2 regions of the Heliorestis convoluta genome follow, and region 2 is predicted to be linked to the other one. Evidence: riboswitches for the same ligand, from Rfam matches in the RefSeq annotation. Region 2 holds a riboswitch; the other holds the start of a gene.

Region 1 (6,640 bases), 590 kb from region 2:
ATATTCGGCGCGAACATAGATATAGCCACGATCAGCACCAATGGCATAACCAGCGATAGTCATCGCTTCAATGATGCTGTGTGGATCGCCTTCTAAAATACTGCGGTCCATGAAGGCACCGGGATCACCTTCGTCGGCGTTACAAAGCACATATTTTTGGTCACCTTCTGCACGAGCGGAATAATCCCATTTCAACCCTGTGGAAAAGCCGCCACCGCCTCGACCTCGTAAGCCTGATGCTTTTACTTCCTCAATCACTTCTTGCGGTGTCATTTCGAAAAGCGCTTTGGCAAGAGCTTGATAGCCTCCAACAGCGATATATTCCTCTATTGATTCAGGGTTGATCACACCGCTGTTGCGTAGCGCTACCATCATTTGCTTTCCTCTATGATCTTGACAGACATAGTCAGGTACGGGTTGACCTGCAAAAAGATGAAGGGCAATGATTTTTTTTATTTTTTCTGGTGTTATCTGTCCGTATCGAACAGCCTCTTCTTGGCCAGGTACATAAATGTCAACAATGGGTTCATAACGACAGAGACCAATACAACCTGTCGGTACTACCGTAACAGCTAGACCATAGCGTGCAATCTCTTGCTGCACTGTTTCATACACTTTTTGGGCACCTGCTGCAATACCACAAGTGGCCATGCCTACAACAATACGAATGCCCTGGCGCGACCTATCCAAGTTGGCTTGTTGTAGCGTCTTCTGGCGAATCTCAGCGAGATTCTGAAGTGTCGCCATGTTCTTCATCCTTCCATGCCATTTCCATGTACTTATGCACAATGTCGTCAATTTGTTCTACGGACAGGCGACCATAGACTTCATCGTTTACAGTCATGACCGGTGCAAGACCGCAGGCACCAATACATCTTGTAGCTTCTAGGGTGAAAAGACCGTCTTCTGTTGTCTCACCTACCTTGATATGCAATAGCTCCGCCAGCTTGTCCAAAAGGGCTTGCGCTCCTTTTACATAGCAAGCAGTACCAAGACAAACTTGAATCGAATAGACGCCTTTCGGTTGCAGTGTAAATTTAGAGTAAAAAGTTGCTACAGCATAGACATCAGCCAACGGTACTTCCAACCCTTCTGCAATCATGCTTTGTACATCTAGGGGCAGATGGCCAAAAAGATCTTGTGCTTCATGCATGACCGGAATTAAGGTTCCTGCTTTTCCTTTGTGAACTGCAATAATTTCGTGAAGTTTTTCCAGTTTCTTACTTTGGCATAAGCATTGGGTCATGGAAAACCCTCCTTTGGTGTTCGCGAAACAAAGTGATTCCCTTATATCACCTTGTGGGGCAGGCTTTTTTCATTTTGCAATTATATAAGAGCACTTTTAGACTTTTATTAATTGTTAGGTCAGATCATTCTTCTTTCCTGATTCCACCACTTTCTTTGTTCCAATAAAAAAAGCAACCCTCTCTCCCCTACCTATGCAAAGAGGGGCGAAAAGGTCACTTTTTCTTTTCCTGATTACGTTGGGGTTACTTTGAGCAGGGGCCTGGTCATCACGCTTTCCTCCGCTCTGGACTGGTCCCACGCTGTTACCGCCAGCAAGCTGGCGACAGCTGAGGTCCCAAGTCCCGCTGCGGAAAGCGTGATGCCCAGTCCCAGAAGGTTTTTGCTGATTGTTACTCCCATTGGCATTGCTTTGCATAACTTTTTGCTATGTATACGCAACTACCTATCGTATTTGCAACAGGCCAAAACCCAGTCACAACCAGCAAGATGTACCTGGGTCAGGCGTTATGACTTCCTGGAGAGAGGACTTCAGACCTCAGCCATCGGCAGCTTGCTGCCGCTCATGGCGTGGGATGAGTCCGTTCGGAAGGAATTCATAACGCCTGACCCCACCACAAGGTAGCTATTTTCCGTGCTAATCTTGGACCCTTACTTTACCAAAGCAGGCTGACATACAACAGGTCGACCTGTACCCACTTGCAAAGGCTTTTCAATGGCTCTTCGCACCCAAGTAATGGCACTCGCCGCACTTTCTCGTACAGAGTAATTCTGGGCCATGTAAGAGGCCAGAGCTGAAGCAAGCGTGCAACCTGTACCATGAGGGTCCTGATAAGGTATACGAGGCCCTGCAAAGGCATAGCTCTCATCGTGAGAGCAAAGCAGATCGACAATCTCGCCCTCTTCTTGCCCTGGTAGATGGCCACCTTTCAGTAATACCCATTGTACACCACAATCCAGAAGAAGACCCGCTGCTTTCTCCATATCTTCCATGTTTTTGATTCTCATACCCGTGAAAGCTTCTGCTTCTGGAATATTGGGTGTAAGAACTGTTGTTAATGGCAATAGTTCCTCTCGAAAAAGGCGTAAGCTGCCTTCATCGAGCAAGCTGATGCCTGTTCCTGAGTGCATTACAGGATCGATGACGAGGCGTCGTTCCTGTTCATTATCGCTGCAATCAGAATCCAAAAGAGAACGATACTCTTCTTGATAAGCACGCCATATTTTTGCTAAGCCTTGTAAAATGGCTGGGCTTTGTAGCATCCCTGTCTTTACTACCCTAGGTTTCAGATCATAAAGTACTTCTTCAATCTGCCTGAGTACCCAGTCTGGTTCTAAAGCGTAGATATGATGAACACCACGCGTCGTTTGTCTTGTTAAAGCGGTGACAGCAGCTGCTCCGTAAACATCCAGTTGAGCCATCACTTTCAGATCAGCCTGTATACCTGCACCACCACTGGGATCAGAGCCAGCAATAGAAAGTACTTTCGGTAGTTCTGAAAAATCTCTCTTGCTCATTCTACTTCCTTTCAAAAATACAGCTTATACCGTCCCTCTGTGTTGTCTCAGAAATGATTATAGCCTTTTGCTCGAAGAGGGAAGGCTTGGCTTTTATGCTCGGGGCCATGAAAGGCATTGATTCCTTCATTGGGCGGCGTCAATTCACCGATAATTGTACATTTTGTTCCTGTTTTTTGCTCTATTGTCGATAGTAGAGATACTTTTTCCTTGTCGATAGCAAAAAGCAGTTCAAAATCTTCACCACCTGATAAAGCCCACGAAAGAGCTGATTGCCCTGTCGATGTAGCGATTTCAGTTGTCTCGTCCCTGATGGGAAGGCGTGACAAATCAAGGAGAGCGCCACAGTCGGATTGCTTACAAAGATGATGAATTTCGCTGCTTAGGCCATCACTGATATCTAACATGGCTTTTACTGCTTTTTGTTGAACAAGCATCACGGCTTCTTTCACTCGAGGCGTTGGCTCTAGGTGACGGTGTAGCAATAATTGCTCTTGCATCGTCATCTCCTGAAAAGGTTTCCCTGACAATAGCAAATGAAGGCCTGCTGCTGCATCGCCGAGCCATCCCGTAGCAACAAGCAAGTCACCGGGCTTACCACCACTACGCCGTACTGGCTCTTTGATCGCCAATCCCATCAAAGTAACATTGATAACCCATTGATCCGATCGAACGGTGTCACCACCAGCCAAGGAAATACCATAGCGGCCTGCGGTTTCTCCCATAGCACGATATAAAGCTACAACTTCTTCGACCGTTGCTACAGGCGGTATTGCAATAGACAAAAAAGCCCACGTTGGAAGACCTCCCATGGCCGCGATATCGCTGATATTTACGGCCATGGCTTTATGCCCGAGAGAAGCAATTCTCTCGGGCGACCATAGAAAGTGAACCTTTTCAACGAGCATATCTGTTGTGGTTAACAAAGGTCGGTGAGATGGTACATCAAGAATAGCGCCATCATCACCTACAGCAAGCCGCGGTAGAAAAGGACCTGCTTTGTCAGAGTTTATACCGCCTATCTGTTGAAGCATTTGTTTGTAAGAAGGGGCTGTCTCTGAAGCACCTTCTGACCAAGCTTTTGCAAGCTTATCGATAAGCCCAAACTCACCGATGCGATTGATTGGTGTTACCACGAGATCCAGGCACTCCTTCTGCACAAATTGCAACTACCTAGAAAAGCATGCATCTCTTACCGTTAGCAAGTTCCCATAGGACGACCCAGATATTCGCTCACAATCTTCATAGAGCAATAGGGCCCACACATAGAGCAACCTTCTTTGCTCCGGGTATGAGGATGCTTATCGAAAGTCGTTGGATCCATGGCAAGCTTACGCTGTTCTTCCCAATCTAAAGCTTTCCGTGCTCGAGCCATGGAGCGATCCCAATCGGCAGCACCTTTAATACCTTTGGCAATGTCGGCAGCATGACCAGCAATACGGGAAGCCATAATACCTTGACGAACTGCATCTTCATCGGGCAAGCCTAGGTGCTCTGCAGGCGTTACATAGCATAGAAAATCAGCACCCGCTGCAGCGGCGATAGCACCACCAATGGCACTCGTAATATGATCATAACCAGGTGCAACATCGGTAACGAGAGGTCCCAAGACATAGAAAGGTGCATCCTGGCAGAGTCTCTTTTGTAGCTTAATGTTCATTTCAACTTGATCAAGAGGGACGTGACCCGGCCCTTCAACGATAACTTGTACCTCTGCAGCACGGCAGCGATCAACCAGTTCGCCTAACAAGATCAGTTCTTGAATCTGACCTCTGTCCGTTGCATCAGCAAGGCATCCGGGTCGTAAAGCATCGCCCAAACTAAGCGTAATATCATATTGACGAGCAATTTCTAAGATTTCATCAAAGCGCGTGTAGAAAGGGTTCTCTTTTTCATGATGTAACATCCAACCTGTTAAAAAAGAGCCACCGCGAGAAACGACATCGGTAATGCGGTTATGATTGCGTAACTTTTCTAGTGCTTCTAAAGTTAGGCCACAATGAATGGTCATAAAGTCAACGCCATCTTCTGCCTGTGCTTGTACCGCTTTCATAATATCTTCTTCTGTTAAAGCAATAAAAGAACCTTTCTTCTCTTGCGCTTCAACAGTTGCTTGATAGATAGGCACGGTGCCAAAAGCAATGGGGCAACCATCAATTAAAGCTCTACGAACTCCATCGATATCAGGACCGGTGCTTAAGTCCATAACAGCATCGGCACCACAAGCTACGGTAATGGCCAACTTGCTTTTTTCGTAATCAATACCGGAAGTCCCTTTAGACGTTCCAATATTGGCGTTTACTTTGGTTCGCAAGCCACGACCGACACCGCAATACTTTTCTCTAGGACGCTGATTGTTCGCTGGAATTACAACTCGGCCAGCGGCAATCTCGGCTCTTAACTCTTCCGCTTGCCAACCTTCTTCTTTGGCCACTTGCACCATTTCAGGCGTAACTTCGCCTTGCAGTGCTCGCATCATTTGTGTGCCCCGCTGCATCGTAGTCATTGTTCATCCTCCTGCTTTATTACCCCTTGCAGACACAAACAATCCCTCCTCGGTAAAAATAAGAGGAGGGATAAAGAAAATAGATTCTTAATCTATCCGCTTTCCTCCGCTGGTATTACGCCAGATCAGGTCCAAAGGGTCGGAGCTATCCATTGCTTGCTCCCTCTCAGCCCGAGCAAAAACCGGGCTCCCCTAGCGGTCATTATGACTGAAAAATATCCAGTGTTTATGTCCTGTTCCATTTCTGTACTGTCCATGGAGCCCCATGGCCCAAATACCAGCTTCTTGTCTAACAGGGGGGCTTAAGTAACGATTCTACAAAAATCATTTTATCCCTTTTTTTCGAAAAAGTCACGCAAAAGCTTTTAGGTCCAATTATTTCCCTCTGCCAACGAAAGCAGGATTTCACCTTAAAAAGATAGAACAAGACAAAGATAGTAAGCAAACAGGGAGGCCACCTTGTTTTGAGAAAAATATCAATGGAGCAATTAACACCAGGTATGATACTCGCTCGTACCTTATATAGCTCCGATGGAAAAATTTTATTAGGTGCAGGTATCACCGTATCTGCCTCGTTTATCGAGCGACTAAAAAAACTGGGTATCCCTGCTGTTTTTATCAAAGACCAATTGACCGATGACTTACCAATTCCGCAAGTTATACGAGAATCAGTTCGCAATGCTACCATCAAGACCGTGCGCGATACTTTTTTTCGAGTTCAATTGCTAGGAGAAAAAGGCATCGATGGACGAGAAATTAAAAAAGCAGTCTCTCATCTTATTGATGAAATCATAGCGAACCGGCATATTCTGATTCATATGAGCGATATACGAGCTTATGATGACTATACCTTTGGGCATTCTGTCAATGTGGCCGTTCTTGCAACCTTAACAGGGCTCGCGTTAGGCTATAATGAGCTAAAACTTCGTGATTTAGCCTGTGGTGCTCTTCTTCACGATATTGGTAAAATGTTTGTTCCCATAGAAATTCTTAACAAGCCTGGCTCATTGACGGATGATGAATACAAGGAAATCCAAAAGCATAGCTACTACGGCTTTGACGTAATTCGAAAAAAGAGAGAAGATTTTTCTAGCCTTAGTGCCCATGTAGCATTTCAACACCATGAACGCTTTGATGGCACGGGCTATCCGAGAGGTCTTCATGGCAATGACATTCATGAGTTTGCTCGTATTGTAGCCGTTGCAGACATGTTTGACGCTCTTGTAGCAGACCGCGTCTATCGCAAAGGATTTTTGCCCTATCAAGCCCACGAGATCCTTATGGCCGCAACATCACAACATCTCGATCCTTCAATAACACAAGTCTTTCTCCAAAACATCGCTATCTACCCCATTGGGTCGGTCGTTCAAT
Region 2 (6,640 bases):
AAAAGGCGGCTTTTGTTGTAGATGCCTTTATTACAGAAAGCCAGGTGATTGTGAAGCCTTTTTGTTCTCTTCTGAAGAGAATCCGCAATGTCATGGGCGTTACCGTACTCGGAACGGGGACAATTTGTACTGTATTAAATCCTTATGACCTAGTGAAAGCGGTGCAAAAAGAGAGAGTTAAAACTTTTTCGCTCCGACAAGCTCCTGTTGAGAAAAAAAAGACATCTGTTTTATTGGTAGAAGACTCTATCACGACGCGTGTTCAAGTAAAAAGAATTTTAGAAAGCCAAGATTTCGTCGTAACAACAGCCGTTGATGGAGCAGAAGCTTGGCAACTGTTGCAGGATCATCCCTTTCATGCTGTTGTAACAGATGTAGAAATGCCCAATATGGATGGCTTTACTTTAACAGAGAAGATTCGTCAAAGCCCCAATCTCAAGCAATTACCTATCATTTTGCTAACGTCACTGATGAAAGAAAGTGAAAAAAAGCGTGGTGTAGCGGCGGGCGCCGATGCATACTTGGTTAAATCTTCTTTTGAACAAGAAGTTCTAATCAATACATTGCATCGGCTGTTATAGGAAAAGAAAGGCGGCCTGTTATAAGTGCCTAGGATCGATAGAGAAACCCCTTCTGTAATTGCCATTGGGGCTTCTACGGGTGGCCCTCCTGTTTTCCTTCAAATCCTACAAGCCTTACCAAAAAAATTTCCTGTACCTATCGTGGCCGTACAACATGTGGCAGAAGGTTTTATGAACTCTCTAGTTGGTTGGCTGCAACAGCACTGTCGTGTAAAAGTTAAATTGGCAGAAAAAGGCGAACGAATTTGTAGAGGAACAGTATACTTTGCGCCAGAAGGCTATCATCTAGAAGTAAATTCAAGTGGAATCATTGCACTTTCTTCAGCACCGCCACAAGCCGGTCATCGTCCGTCCATTGATCTAACTTTTCAGTCTTTGTGTTGCTTTAGTCCTTGTTGTTGGGCTTTTCTCCTAACGGGCATGGGCAAAGATGGGGCACAAGGATTGAAAGGCCTTCATGATAGTGGTTGTTACACGGTAGTGCAAGACCCTGCTTCGTCTATTATTTATGGAATGCCTGGAGAAGCCCTTCGCTTACATGCTGTTGATGAGGTGTTGTCGCCACCGTTGATGATTGAACGGCTCTTGGGACTTGTTGAAAGAAAAGCATTGTAAACAAAGAAAAGCCTGCCCGATATAAAAGGGCAGGCTTTTTCTGTTAAATATTATGCCAATCTTGAAAAACTGGTTGATAGCCTTTCTGAAGTAACATCTGACGAATTTCTTCCGTTGATCGTTCGTCAGAAATGATAAATTGACCGTCTTTCGCTTCTTCATCAATATGGCCACCTACCGCTGTATTTACACCGGAAGAAAGACGAGTCACGCCCAAAGGCACTAGATTGTCTCGTAATGCAGCCGATTCCCTCGTGGAAAGCGTAATGCCCAGACGGGGCATAAAGAGGCGGAAAGCGAGGATGATCTGAACTAGATCGCGATCAGAAACGGGCGCTGTTGGTTGATATCCTTCAGGGCCGCTCTTAATGCGAGGGATAGAAACGGATATTTCCGTATCTAAGTAACGGTCTTGCAAGTATTGTGCATGGAGCCCTGTGAAAAAGACTTCAGAAGGCCAATGATGTAAACCAAGAAGAGCCCCAACATTCACGCGCCTCATGGCAGCTTGACAACCACGCTCCGGTGCATCGAGGCGCCAACGATAATCACGCTTGGGGCCAGCAGGATGGAGTGACTCGTAGGTCTTTTCATCATACACTTCCTGATAAATCGTTAATCCATCAACGCCATGCTTTGTTAGCAAAGTGTATTCTTCAGTGCTTAAAGCATTGATTTCAACAGATAAGGAAGTAAAGGATTCTTTGATAATATCCAGTGCTTGTACCAGATATTCTAGGGGCTCTTTGCCTGGCACATCGCCTGTTAATAGCAAGACTTGCTTTAATCCTGTTGAAGCAATTGCCTTTGCTTCTGCTTCAATTTCTTCTGGTGACAAGCGACGTCTCTGAATCTCTTTGTTAATATGACTAAAATTACAATAGAGGCAGCGATTCACACATTGATTGGACAAATAAAGAGGCGTATAAAGTTGTATCGTACGTCCAAAGTGTTGCAGCGTAAGTCGATGGGCCTTCTGCGCCATTTCTTCTAAAAATTCTGTTGCAGCGGGAGACAAAAGGGCTAGAAAATCAAGAGCCTGCAGTCGTTCTTTACGGATGATAGATGCGACTCTTTGCGAGGTCACTTTACGCATATAATCATTGACGTCAAGGCCATCGTAGCTTTTTAATAAGGGATAAAAAGACATGTTATGATCCGTCCTCTAATTCGTTGACTCTCCCAAGAAGTAGTGACAAAAGTTGTAAAAAATCTTAGTCCTGCAAAAATCCTGTCAGCGGTGAACTAGCACGAGCATACTCTACAGTTTGCCCCGGTTGGGCGAGATAGGCGAGACGGCCTGCTTGTACAGCCTGGCTAAAAGCTTTGGCCATGATTAGAGGATCACCAGCCGTAGCAATGGCTGTGTTCACCAGTACAGCGGCGGCACCCATTTCCATGGCTTCAGCAGCTTCCGAGGGCTTACCAATACCAGCATCAACAATAATAGGGAGAGAGCACTCTTCGATGAGAATACGAACGATCTCCTTCGTTTTTAATCCTCTGTTCGTGCCAATGGGAGCACCTAGGGGCATAATGGCAGCGGCGCCTGCTTTTTCTAAAGCTTTGGCGGCGTACAGATCAGGATGCATATAGGGAAGAACGACAAAACCTTCTGCTGCTAAAACTTCTGTGGCTTTAATCGTCTCATTGTTGTCAGGCAAAAGATACTTATTATCAGAAATCACTTCAATCTTAATCCAGTTACCACAGCCGCTCGCTCGGGCCAAGCGGGCAATGCGAACGGCTTCTTCTGCTGTTCGAGCGCCCGAAGTATTGGGCATAAGAATGGCTTCCGGTGGAATATGGCGCAACACATTCTGTTGTCGGTTCTGCAAATCGACACGGCGCAATGCAACGGTCACCACTTCTACGCCTGTCTCTGTCATAAGGTCCTGAATAATTCCTTCATCTGCGAACTTACCACTGCCGATAAAAAGACGATTTCGAATCTCCTTATCTCCAATTCTTAGGTTGTCCATCTTAACCACCTCCAACAAACATCAATATCTCAATTTGATCGCCTTCTGCGAAAGTAACCTTCTCCCAACCATCTCTAGAGAGAATGGAACCATTGTACTCAATAATCAAGCCTTCTAAAGGAAGCTCTTTGGATTCTAAGTAGGTGATCAGAGACATAGGAGAGGCTACTTCGACAGGTTCGCCATTCACTGTAACCTTCATCGTTAAACTCCTTTCTGAAAGACAAAAAAGACCACGCCCGTAGGGTAGCCTTTTCATTGTGACAATCATTCACATAAAGCGCTTCCCTACGCTGGTATAATCCAGGTCAGGTTCAAAGAGTTGAGAAGACACCTTCTCTCTCAGCCGCCTTAGGCGGCACCCCTAGCAAACAATCTATTGAATTGATAGACCTATCAAGAGTTTACTACTATCATGGCAAGACTGTAAAGTCTTAATTCAACGATTTTTTGTATCGCGAACTGATTTGATAATTCCGAAAGTAACGCCTGTTACAAAGGCAACATAAATCCCTATCTCAGCACCTTTTTTAAAGCCAGCCCAATTGAAGCAATCTGCTTGCCAGAAACCATAGAGACCACCCCAGATCAAACCAGCAAAAATGAGCACAAAACCATTGAAGACTTTGTACATCTCAGGATGATGACGTAAGGCGTACTTAAAAACTTCTACAGTGGTAAGGATGAGAACTGATAAAATCGCAATTAAATACTCGCCATTGGTCGGAGTCAAAGCCCAATCCATTATTTACCACCCCTGCCATAGCCTATGACAAAGATGGCACGATAGGTGAATAAAGCGATAGAAAAAGATAAAGAACATAAGCCTTCTTTTTTTTCCTAGGTGGAAGTGATATATTAAACTATGAAATCAAGGGATTCCTTCAGAGGAAGGGTCTACTCAGAAGCGTGATAATGATACATAAAGAAAGGGATCCTTCGTAAGAATGACGATTATATATGTAGAAGATCTGGTTAAGCAGTTTAAAGATTTTACAGCGGTAAAAGGGATATCTTTCGAAGTACAAAAAGGTGAAATCTTTGGCTTTCTTGGTCCCAATGGCGCTGGTAAATCAACGACAATTAAGATACTTTGCACTTTGCTTTCTCTTACATCAGGCAAAGCAATGCTGAATGGATTTGATGTAACGAAAGAAGCGCTCAAAGTGCGTCAGTCCATTGGCTTGGTTTTTCAAGATTACTCGCTTGACGATCGATTGACGGCAGAAGAGAATCTTTACTTCCATGCCATGCTATATAGTGTACCTCGGGAGCAGATGAAAGAACGGATGGATCAAGTCTTGGCTATGGTTGATTTAACGGACCGACGACGCGATCCAGTGCGCAATTTTTCTGGAGGCATGAAACGACGCTTAGAAATTGCCCGAGGTCTCTTGCATCATCCCAAAGTACTTTTTCTTGATGAGCCCACCATTGGTCTGGATCCACAGACACGCCGAGCTATCTGGAGCCATGTAAATAAATTGCGCGATGAATTTGAGCTAAGCGTTTTCATGACCACCCATTATATGGAAGAAGCTGAAAATTGCGATCGAATTGCCATTATTGATCATGGTGACATCGTTGCTTTAGATTCACCTGAAAGCCTAAAAGAACAAGTGGGTGGCGATGTGATTACGATCCGAACAGATCAGAATGAAGCAATGATAGGTGCTATAGGGGAAAAATATGGCCTACAAAGCACTTTAGTGGGTGATTCCATCCGCCTAGAAGTCCAAGATGGTTCTTCTTTTATCCCTCGTGTGGTAGCAGACTTTCCCGGTGCAATTCAGAGCATTCATGTTCATGAACCGACTCTCGATGATGTCTTCTTAAAAATAACAGGCCGGGCCATTCGTGATGAATTGATTAGCGAAGCAGAACGATCACGACAAAAAGTAAGAAGTTTTCGCAAAGGAAAGCGGTAATGCTTGTTACTTTCTATAGAGAGAGGTTTTATTGTTGAACTTGTTAGAATCAATTGCAAAAACCATTTACGTCATCTGGTATCGAGAACTACTTCGTTTTCGTCGTGAGAAAAGCCAATGGGCGGGTATGGTCATGCAGCCCACTTTGTATTTGCTATTTGTAGGAACAGGTATAGCTTCTGCCATGGCTTTTCGCGGCTTGCCAGAGGGGGTGGAGATTGACTATCTTACCTTTGTTTACCCTGGCATTATTGGCATGTCCATACTTTTTACGTCCATGTTCTCAGGCGTCTCGATTATTTGGGATCGGGAGTTTGGCTTTCTGAAAGAGATTTTGGTTGCACCCGTACCACGCTGGGCCATTTCTGTGGGCAAGGCACTCGGCATTGCTACGATCGTTTCTTTTCAAGCTGTTGTCTTGTTGCTCCTCTCCCCCTTAGCCGGTGTGCCCTTGACTGTGAAAGCAGCTCTTGGCATTTTACCTATCTGCGCCATGATTGGTTTTTCTATTGGTTGTCTTGGTATTGCCATTGCAGGACGCATGGAATCTCTCCATGGCTTTCAATTGATCTCGAATTTTTTAACCATGCCCATGTTTTTTTTAAGCGGTGCCATCTTTCCTTTACATACGGCTCCGGATTGGTTGCAGTGGCTGATGAAGATCAATCCTCTTACCTATGGCGTTGATGCCTTACGCAATGTTATCTATGATGGCATTCCCACAGCACGCCTAATGGTACAACACAGTCTTAGTTATGACTTGATGATACTGGCCCTTTTTGGCTTGGTCACTGCGACTGCTGCAGCGACGGCTTTTAATAAAACGGAGTAGACTGCGTACCCCTTCTTCTGTGCTTCTTAGAAACACAGAAGAAGGGGTTTTTTGTGTTTTTTGAAGTTATGTCAGGAAGGGTATGACTGGTTAGAAAAAAGCCAAAAGATATAGAGCCGTAATGATTACAAGAAAAGCCAGCAGAAAAGTAGACCAAGCTGTAAGCTTCTTGTCTCTGCGCAGAAACCATCTACCTAGGTTTATTGTGTAGATGACTACGGCAAGGCCTACTACGATGATGAAATAATCATGAAATGCTACTCCCATTCTGCTTCACCTGACAAGTCCTCTTCTTCTGTTGTTTCTGGCGGAAGCAACTTTTGAGTAGCAGGATTGGGCCGTGCTGGCGCCAATTGGAAACCAAAGAACTCTATCTCAGGTTGAATCGAAACAACGATATCGGCTTTTTGGTACCATTCATGCCAAGGAAGGGCCATATACTCTTTCGTTGTTAAAGTGCGCCAACGAAGAGGGCGAATCAAGTAAAAAGGGTCGGCGGGAAGGGCTTGCATTCTCTGAATCAGATCTAAAGCTTGCTGATTCAGTTCTTCTGCAATGGCTTCTTCTAAGAAGCGAAAAGCTTCTGGGGTTACATAGGGACCAGCTTGTACTTCTAAGAGCTTTCCTAAGAGCCTGGCTGATATTTCTATACGAATGGGGTCTGTAGATTCGTCGACCTTGATGCGCACTGGTTTTTGTTGA

The links. A riboswitch is a leader RNA that binds a small molecule or an ion and turns the genes downstream of it on or off. The one in region 2 is predicted to bind thiamine pyrophosphate.
Region 1: it holds a riboswitch for thiamine pyrophosphate, as region 2 does, so the genes downstream of both, thiC (phosphomethylpyrimidine synthase ThiC) here and thiS (sulfur carrier protein ThiS) in region 2, are expected to answer to the same signal.

The regions. Positions count from the first base shown of each region.
Region 1 is NZ_CP045875.1:2,222,446-2,229,085, reverse strand. Features, by position in the region: gene nuoF (NADH-quinone oxidoreductase subunit NuoF) at 1-747, opposite strand, end outside; gene FTV88_RS10675 (NADH-quinone oxidoreductase subunit NuoE family protein) at 722-1,246, opposite strand; gene thiD (bifunctional hydroxymethylpyrimidine kinase/phosphomethylpyrimidine kinase) at 1,897-2,763, opposite strand; gene thiL (thiamine-phosphate kinase) at 2,811-3,899, opposite strand; gene thiC (phosphomethylpyrimidine synthase ThiC) at 3,962-5,269, opposite strand; TPP riboswitch at 5,354-5,473, opposite strand; gene FTV88_RS10655 (HD-GYP domain-containing protein) at 5,734-6,640, shown strand, end outside.
Region 2 is NZ_CP045875.1:1,633,116-1,639,755, forward strand. Features, by position in the region: gene FTV88_RS07810 (hybrid sensor histidine kinase/response regulator) at 1-581, shown strand, start outside; gene FTV88_RS07815 (CheB methylesterase domain-containing protein) at 606-1,196, shown strand; gene thiH (2-iminoacetate synthase ThiH) at 1,240-2,346, opposite strand; gene FTV88_RS07825 (thiazole synthase) at 2,411-3,178, opposite strand; gene thiS (sulfur carrier protein ThiS) at 3,180-3,380, opposite strand; TPP riboswitch at 3,447-3,554, opposite strand; gene FTV88_RS07835 (hypothetical protein) at 3,618-3,923, opposite strand; gene FTV88_RS07840 (ATP-binding cassette domain-containing protein) at 4,126-5,106, shown strand; gene FTV88_RS07845 (ABC transporter permease) at 5,141-5,938, shown strand; gene FTV88_RS07850 (hypothetical protein) at 6,029-6,205, opposite strand; gene FTV88_RS07855 (Ger(x)C family spore germination protein) at 6,196-6,640, opposite strand, start outside.